One region of the Eubacterium sp. BIOML-A2 genome, then DNA from elsewhere that is predicted to be linked to it. Evidence: riboswitches for the same ligand, from Rfam matches in the RefSeq annotation. Region 1 holds a riboswitch; the other holds the start of a gene.
What was found. A riboswitch is a leader RNA that binds a small molecule or an ion and turns the genes downstream of it on or off. The one in region 1 is predicted to bind cobalamin.
Positions count from the first base shown of each region.

Region 1 (4,368 bases):
TTCCGAATAAATCCAATTAGATTAAAAAACATATAAAAGCTCCCTTATGTTTGTGGTTTCAATTTGCTATGTGATATATTATACTGTGAAAGAGGTTTAAACACAACCGGAATATTTCCAGGATATGCCAGTTGTTGTACTTAAAATAAAATCTAAGTATCAGACATAAATAGGCTGCGGAAAAGGCGGAGGAAAAGGAATATGGAGAACGGAAGAATGAGTATTCTGCTGTTTGCGGGAACATCAGAAGGAAGAATGCTGGCTGAATTTTTAGGCACGCTGTCTGCGCCAGCCTTCGTCAGTACGGCTACAGAGTACGGAATGGAATGCGTGGAAGGAATTCAAAATATCCGGGTCATAACGGGCCGGATGGATCAAGAGGCTATCTGCGGATTTATCAGGGAGAATCAGATCAGGCTTGTGATCGATGCCACTCATCCCTTTGCGCGCCTGGCCACGGAGAATATTCAAAATGCCTGTAAGGGGAGCGGCGCCGGTTATATCCGCTGTCTGCGGGACGAAAGCGGGACAGGCGGCGCAGGATCTTACCGCAATATGGTAATTGTAAATTCCGTGGCAGAAGCAGTAGAGTATCTCAAAACACGGGAAGGCCGGATATTCATTTCCACCGGGAGCAAAGAATTAAGGCTGTACACAGCGATCGACCATTACAAAGAACGCTGTTTTGCCAGGGTTCTTTCGACAAAAGAGTCCGTGGAAGAGAGCGTGGAGCTTGGATTCAAGGGCTCCCATCTCATCGCCATGCAGGGACCCTTTTCGAAAGAATTAAATACTGCCATGCTGAAATACACAGGAGCAGACTATTTTGTGACAAAGGAATCAGGCAAAGCGGGGGGATTTGAGGAAAAACTGGAGGCTGCCAGAGAGACAGGGGTAACGCTTGTAGTGATTGGAAGGCCTGCAGAAACAGGGTACAGTGTGGAAGAAATAAAGGATTATATTCAGAATATTCTGAATATGGAGGGCAAAGGGGTCAGACCCCTCTTCAGAGGGGTCTGACCCCTTTGCCCTCGTTCTTAAAAAATTACATAAACAAAAGAAAAAAGTACAAACGGAAGAACGGAAAATCATATACAATGATAGATAGTGAAAATTGCATAATCAGACAATTTATGATAAAATAAAAAAGATTTTGGATGAGGTGGGCGCATGAAGAAAGGGCTGATACATATTTACTGTGGAGATGGAAAAGGGAAGACGACTGCCGCAACAGGGCTTGCTGTCAGAGCTGCCGGAAGCGGTATGAAGGTTCTTTTTTCGCGTTTTCTGAAGAATGAGGACTCCGGAGAGCTTAAGATTCTGGATGCCGTGGAGGGAATTACGGTACTCCATATGGACAAATCATTTGGATTCTTCAACACGCTGTCCGAAGCGGAGAAAGCGGAGGCTCAGGAGACTTATGCACGGCTGTGGGATACGGTTTGTGAAAAAGCAGTATCCGGAGAGTATGATATGCTTGTGGTCGATGAGTTTATGGCCGCCTATCATTATGGCCTCATTGATCACACAAAGTCGCTGGCCTTTTTGGAAAAGAAACCCAAGGAACTGGAAGTCGTCCTGACCGGACGGAATCCGGACGAAAAGCTGATCGGGCTTGCGGATTATGTTTCCGAGATCCGGAAAATCAAACATCCCTTTGACCGGGAGATCCGGGCAAGACGGGGGATCGAGTATTAGGGGGAGATACCTCCGATAAAAAGCAGCCAAAAGGGTAATGTTACCCTTTCGGTATATAATTCAGGTCTGGCATACAATTTAAAGGTAAGCTGTCCAAGTGCAGTATAGAATCTGCAGCGGACGGCCGCAGGGGAAGCAGGTGGGAATCCTGCACAATACCCGTTGCTGTAAAGGTGGAATGGTATCCATGATGTCACTGTGAGAATTCTCATGGGAAGGCGGAATACCGTGTTGATGCCTGAGTCAGAAAACCCGCTTTTAAATGGATCTGAATGGTTACGGGGATATGACCGGGTGTTATGCCGCAGATCTCATACGATTTTGTGGTATACCTGGGGGTATTTCAAGACAACATATCACAAAAAAGGAGAGAGAAATATGTCAAAAAAAGAAAAATTCTTACTCAAGGCAGCCATCGCGTTCGCGCTGATGTTTGCCGTCACACCGGCTGTGAATGCAATGCACATTATGGAAGGGTACCTTCCGGTTAAATACTGTATTGCCTGGGGTGTTATCTGTGTCCCATTCCTGGTTGCCGGCCTGATTTCCCTGAAAAAAAGATTAAAAGAAAACAGAAAAACCATCACACTGATTGCAATGGCGGGGGCGTTTATTTTCGTGATTTCTTCCCTGAAAATCCCGTCCGTGACGGGAAGCTGTTCCCATATGACGGGCACAGGGCTGGGGGCAATCCTGTTTGGCCCGGCGGCAGTCAGCGTACTGGGAATCATCGTGCTTTTGTTCCAGGCGATTCTGCTGGCACACGGCGGATTGACAACACTGGGGGCAAACACATTTTCCATGGCGATAGCGGGACCGCTTCTGTCATTTGGAATCTTTCAGCTCTGTAAAAAAATGAATGTGAACCGAAAAGTATCCGTTTTTCTGGCGGCTTTTCTGGGCGATATCTTTACATACTGTGTGACCAGCATCCAGCTTGCACTCGCTTACCCATCCGAGGCCGGAGGTGTTGCGGCATCTGCTGTTAAATTCCTGGGTGTATTTGCACCGACCCAGCTTCCGCTGGCAGTCATCGAAGGCATCCTTACGGTTATCATCGTCATCGGCCTGGAATCTTATGCAAAACCGGAACTCAAGTCAATCGGATTTTTAAAGGAGGCAAAATAGGATGAGTAAAAATACAAAAACAGTCATTATTCTTCTGATCGCAGCTGTATTAATTGCAATTGTGCCCCTGTTCGCGAAGAAAGGCGCTGAGTTCGGCGGCTCTGATGACGCGGGGAGCGTTATGATAGAAGAGATTCAGGGGGAATACACCCCATGGTTTACACCGGTGCTGGAGACTGCACTGGGCGGCGAACTGCCGGGCGAGGTAGAAAGCCTGATCTTTTGTATCCAGACAGGGATCGGGGTTGGCATCATCGCTTTTGTGATGGGACGATTCGTAGAAAGAAAAAAATGGCAGAAAAAGATGGAATAAAGAGGAATAAGCTTCCGGGAAGGAGGGCGGCATGATTGTAGTAGATAAGCTCTGTTATCGCTCCAGATTAAGATACGTAAATGCGGGTGAAAAGTTTGCATTTTCCATGATAACTCTGCTGTTCTGTGTAGTCAGCCGCTCACTCATCGTTGCAGGCGCGGTGTTTGCAGTCAATTCATACCTGACCGTGAAAAAAGGACGCATAGCGGCGGGGCAATACGCAAAGCTGCTGGCGGTGCCTTTTACATTCCTGATATTGAGTACACTTGCGATTATAGTCAATATCTCAAAAGTCCCACTGGATGCTTATGCAATTCCAGTGGGCAGCTTTTTTATCACAGGGAGTTTTCATTCCCTTCTATTCGGGATACAGCTAATTGCGACGGCCATGGCGAGTGTGTCCTGCCTGTACTTTTTATCTCTCAATACGACAATGACAGATATTCTGGACGTGCTGGCAAAACTGCACTGCCCTGAGATATTGACGGAACTCATGCTTCTGATCTACCGGTTCATCTTTGTGCTCATGGAGACTGCTTCCGCCATGATGGTGTCACAGAAGTCCAGGCTGGGCAACAAAGATCTGCGAACCTCGGTGAGTTCCTTCGGAAAGATGGGGGCGGGCCTGCTGCTCCGCGCATTTAAGAGATCCAATGCATTGTATGATGCCATGGAATCCAGGTGTTACGACGGCAGGATCAGAGTACTTGCGGAACATCATCCGGCCAGAAAAAAAGAAGTCGCTGCAATCGCAGTGTTTGAACTGATCCTGCTTGCACTGACAATATGGAGGAGATTCTTATGAATACAGAGGAACAGGATGTCATAATAGAGGCGAGAGATGTCCACTACGCATATGAAGAAGGAGGCCCGCACTCCCTAAACGGCGTGAGCCTGAAAATAAAAAGGGGGAAAAAGGTGGCATTCATGGGTGCAAACGGCTGCGGAAAGTCCACTTTTTTTCTATGCTGCAATGGGATATATAAGCCGGATAAGGGAATGGTTCTATTTGAAGGAAAGCCGGTGGATTACTCCAAAAAGGGATTGCTGGACCTTAGAAGCAGGGTCGGTATTGTCTTTCAGGATCCGGATAATCAGCTGTTTTCGGCAAGCGTGTACCAGGAAATTTCCTTTGGAATCCTGAACATGGGTGTAGCGGAAGAGAAAGCAAGACAGGAAGTGGACCAGGTGATCGGCCATCTTGAGATAACGCCCTTCCGGGACCGCCC
Region 1 covers NZ_WKZK01000018.1:38,627-42,994, forward strand. The annotation lists gene GKG43_RS08640 (GGDEF domain-containing protein) at 1-32, opposite strand, end outside; gene cobK (precorrin-6A reductase) at 202-1,020, shown strand; gene GKG43_RS08650 (cob(I)yrinic acid a,c-diamide adenosyltransferase) at 1,171-1,698, shown strand; cobalamin riboswitch at 1,777-1,973, shown strand; gene GKG43_RS08655 (energy-coupling factor ABC transporter permease) at 2,077-2,826, shown strand; gene GKG43_RS08660 (cobalt transport protein CbiN) at 2,828-3,139, shown strand; gene cbiQ (cobalt ECF transporter T component CbiQ) at 3,171-3,944, shown strand; gene GKG43_RS08670 (ABC transporter ATP-binding protein) at 3,941-4,368, shown strand, end outside.

Region 2 (4,368 bases), on a different contig from region 1:
TCATGGCTGCAACAGGCTGAAAGTGCTTGAGATTGGTCATGATCCCGAAGAGATCGGGCCATGGGTCATCAACCGCAGTGCAAAGATACGATGTAAAAAGGGCGGGGCAGTGGAAAAGTACTGCCGTGATTCAGGGTTTGAAACAGAATATATCTAGGTAAAAAAAGAATTCAGGGGAACAGTCTGAATCGGGAGTGGAATATTATGGTATATGCAAGTCATCTTCTTAAGGATGAAGAGATGAGACAGGTAGTAGAAGCGACTGATGTTGGGATCGAGAGTATTGAGTTCTCCATTTCTGAAAATCTGGACTGCCTGAATGAAAAGATCGTTGAATACATAGAACGGTTAGAATACATAGGTACCAGGAACCTGACACTGCATGGGCCATTTCTGGATTTGAATCCAATGGCATATGACTCCATGGTAAGGGCAGTGACAAAAGCCCGTTTTACGCAGACATATGAGGCTGCGAAGAGACTGGGGGCCAAAAAGATAATTTTCCATACGGGCTTTCTTCCCGGTGTGTATTATCTGACAGACTGGGCAAAACGAATGGCTGAGTTCTGGAATGAATTTATGAAAGGAAAAAGCGGTGTCCAGATTCTTATGGAGAATGTGTATGATAAGGAAATATCGCCGATGATTGAAGTGGAACAGAAGGTTGAATCCCCGGATTTTAAACTGTGCCTGGATATTGGCCATGCACATTGCTATTCGCCCAGATCTTTGAGTGACTGGATTCAGACGTTTGGAGAGCACGCGGGACATGTCCATATCCACGATAACTGTGGGGACAGGGATTCGCACCTGGGGCTGGGACGCGGGAATATACCGATAGACGAGACATTGGAAATGCTTATGGCGTACATGCCGGATGCAGACTATACGATTGAGTGCAGCATAATGGAAGATGTGCTGATGTCCGGCAGGGCAGTGAGCAGCTGCAGGGAGAAAATGCAGTCAGCAATGAAGACCGGGTGATAAATATCGAATATTTTTGCATATCTATCTAGAAAAATTACCAAAGTTATATCTGGAAAATGGTAGTCTGATACAGTCTGTTAATGCTCTGTGAAATTGTGAAAAGTTGCGGAATTTTTTGTGAAAAATGTGAGAAAACCGTGTGAAAAAACAGTGGACTTTTACTAGTTGATACTATATAATGAACTACATAGATTAAATAGATTATTGTTGTTAGTAAGTAATTAAATATATATATTGCGGTGCATTTCCCGGATAATCGGGAAATGATAATAGGGAAACCGGTGCAAAACCGGTACAGTCACCTCTACTGTAACGTGGACGAAGAAACGATATACCATTGGCATTTATATGCTGAGAAGGTGTTTCGGAGGATGAAGCGAAGTCAGAAAACCTGCCGTGATGATTGTTACGATGTATTTCTGGGATGAAGAAATAGTCCGTTTTGTATACTTAAAATATAATATTATAAAAAAGATGAGCTCTTCTATCGGAATGATGGAAGAGCTTTTATTTTTTAGTTATAGGGTATTGGTTTGAAATAAATAGTATAGATACGGAAAAGAACAGAAGAATGCATTACTAAAAGATAGCTAACAGTCAATGCATGAAACGGGATGCTGGCTGTTTCTATAGTACATTTCAAGCCTATGGCTAAAAAGGAGAAACAGGAGGGATTAAAAAGAATGAAACGAAAGAAAAGAACAAGAAGGGGGTTGTCCTGGCTATTGGCGGTGGCAGTGATGATGACCACTGTATTTGCTGGAGGAATGCCGGTTTTGGCAGAAGGAACTGCAGCGGATACGAATATGTTGTCTGAGATCAGCTTTTCTTCTGATCCAAATGAAGAGGGTGAACCTGTCAAACTAATATCAGAGGTTGACCCTGAAACAAAAGAATGCACAGTAGGTGTTGTTGAAGAGTCGGGGACATTGGGCATATGTGCAGTTTTGAAGGAAGAAGCTGCAGGAGCTACAATTGAGGCTAAGTACCAGAATATTTATAACGATAGCGTGACAACAGCAATGACCAGTGGTGAAGAACTGCTGTTAGACAACTTGGTCGAGTATGGCGGGATCAAAGGTGGAGAGGTTCATATCACTGTCACATTAGACGACAAGATAGAAGAATATACAGTACACGTGGTTCGATTAACGCCTCTTATGGAAATTTTGGTAAAAGATGGAGATAATTCATATTTGACCGGCTTTGATGGAAGCAAAACAGAGTACGAGATTACAGTTCCGGGTGGGACAGAATCAGTTGAAGTCAGCCTGGTGGCCATGGTGTGGGGAGATATTGATAATAATGTATACACTGTCAATGGTGAGCCTGCTGTATTAGAAGACGGTGCTTTCTACGCAACACGCCAGGTTCCATTAACGGAAGAAAAAACTACAATTGTCGCCAAAGCAGAAAAGGAAGGGACTGTCGGGAAAGAATATACTCTTAATATCATCAAAGATATTAAAAAAGTCGACCTGACCGTTACAACGAACCCCGCAGATGCCACTGTAACCATTACAGACGATGCCGGAGCGGCAGTCCAGGGAACAGATGGAGTTTACAGTCTGGAGGCCGGAAAAGATTACAACTATACGATCGAAAGAGAAGGATTTGTAACTCAGACAGGGACGGTTAATCTGACTGACTCAGAGACCAAAAACTTCACACTGGAGTCCGCGGAAGCACCGCTTCTCCTGAAAGGTATTGAAGGATATCAGGCTCAAAATGTTGTATTTGACGTACTTACAAAAGAGGCAACGCTGGTATGCGACACATCCACAAACGTTCAATTAAGAGTCAAGCTGCATCAAGGCACGACAGATAAAGACATGAAGGTCGTTTATACTTATACGGATAGCGCAGGCAAGGATGTAAATGTTGAATCTACGGCAAAGAATCAGTATGAGTCTATGGCAGGTGCTATAAAAGATGATGGCACTCCTAATGATATCACCATTACTGCTACAAAAGGCGGGGTAACAGAAGTTTATACCGTGCATATAAAACAGCTCACGATTCTGACAGGCCTGCAGTTGAATTATGAAAATGGAGATACACTGAAATTTGATCCTGCATTTAAAAAAACAACCACAGAGTATAGGGCGAAAGTTCTGAGTGATGTGAATGCGGTTAACATTACAGTTAAGAATCCGGCTGCTGGTAATTCAAAGGTAATGGTTAACGGAACAGAAGTGACCGGCTCAACCTATAAAATGGATTTGGTTAATGGTGAGAATAAGGCTGTTATTAAAGTGGAAAAAGGGGCAGCAGAGCAAACTTCCTATACCGTCATTATCGATAGAGTACAGAAAGTTGAATTATCCGTGCAGGTGAACCCCAAAGATGCATTGTTTACGATCTATGATGAGGAGAATGAGCGTATATGGCCGGAGAATGGCAAGTATAATCTTTTCCCAGGTGACGATTACAGCTATGCAGTAACAAAACTCGGATATGTAGGCCAGTCAGGTATTCTGAATATCAGCCAGTCCGAGACAAAAGAATTTGAACTGAAGAAGGCGGCAGAAATCACGCTTCCTGAACTTGATGCGGATTATCCGGGCTTCCGTTCCGGCCGCGACAATATGTCAGTTGTGGATGCAAAGACTCCCATTACTCCTGATTCCATTGAAGTAAAGTGGGAACGCCAGACGGGGGAATATGTTAAGCCGACTAGCGGAACAACACCGATCATCGTTGACAACAAAGTCTACACACTTTCAGGGAATAAACTTTATGTTCTGGATAAGGAAACAGGAGAGATCCTGAAGACAAGCGAGACAGTAACACCAACCACATTTGGTTTGATGCCTCCTACATACGCTGAGGGAATGCTCTTTGTACCGCTGGGGAATGGTACAATTCAGTGCTTTAATGCAGAAACACTGGAATCCCTTTGGGTTTATGAGGATCCGGCAGGCGGACGGAGCGAGAGTGCAATTCGTTATGATGATGGATATATCTATGTTGGATTCTTTACCACTAAAAAATCAGGTTTCGTTTGTATTTCCGTAACTGATGAAGATCCATCTCAGCAAACGGAAAGAAAGGCAGCAACCTGGAGAGATGACACTCTTGGCAGCTTTTATTGGGATGGCTGCTGGACCAATGAAAATTATGTAATCTTGTGTACCAATAATGGAGTATTAAACTGTATTGATAAGATGACCGGTGAGATTAAGCAGCAGGTAGATTTAGGAGAACAGGTTCGCTGCGATGTTTCCTATTATAATGGAAGAATTTATGTTGCCAGCCAAAAGGGCAAAGTCCATTCTTATAATTTGAAAGAGGACGGAACACTGGATACAGAGAATCTGATTAATCCGCTGCCTATAGGCGTGCAGAGTACGAGTACACCGGCCATATACAATAACCGAC
Region 2 covers NZ_WKZK01000039.1:8,862-13,229, forward strand. The annotation lists gene GKG43_RS13940 (leucine-rich repeat domain-containing protein) at 1-157, shown strand, start outside; gene GKG43_RS13945 (sugar phosphate isomerase/epimerase family protein) at 205-984, shown strand; cobalamin riboswitch at 1,208-1,401, shown strand; gene GKG43_RS13950 (cadherin-like beta sandwich domain-containing protein) at 1,671-4,368, shown strand, end outside.
Region 2: another riboswitch for cobalamin. It lies ahead of GKG43_RS13950 (cadherin-like beta sandwich domain-containing protein); the one in region 1 lies ahead of GKG43_RS08655 (energy-coupling factor ABC transporter permease).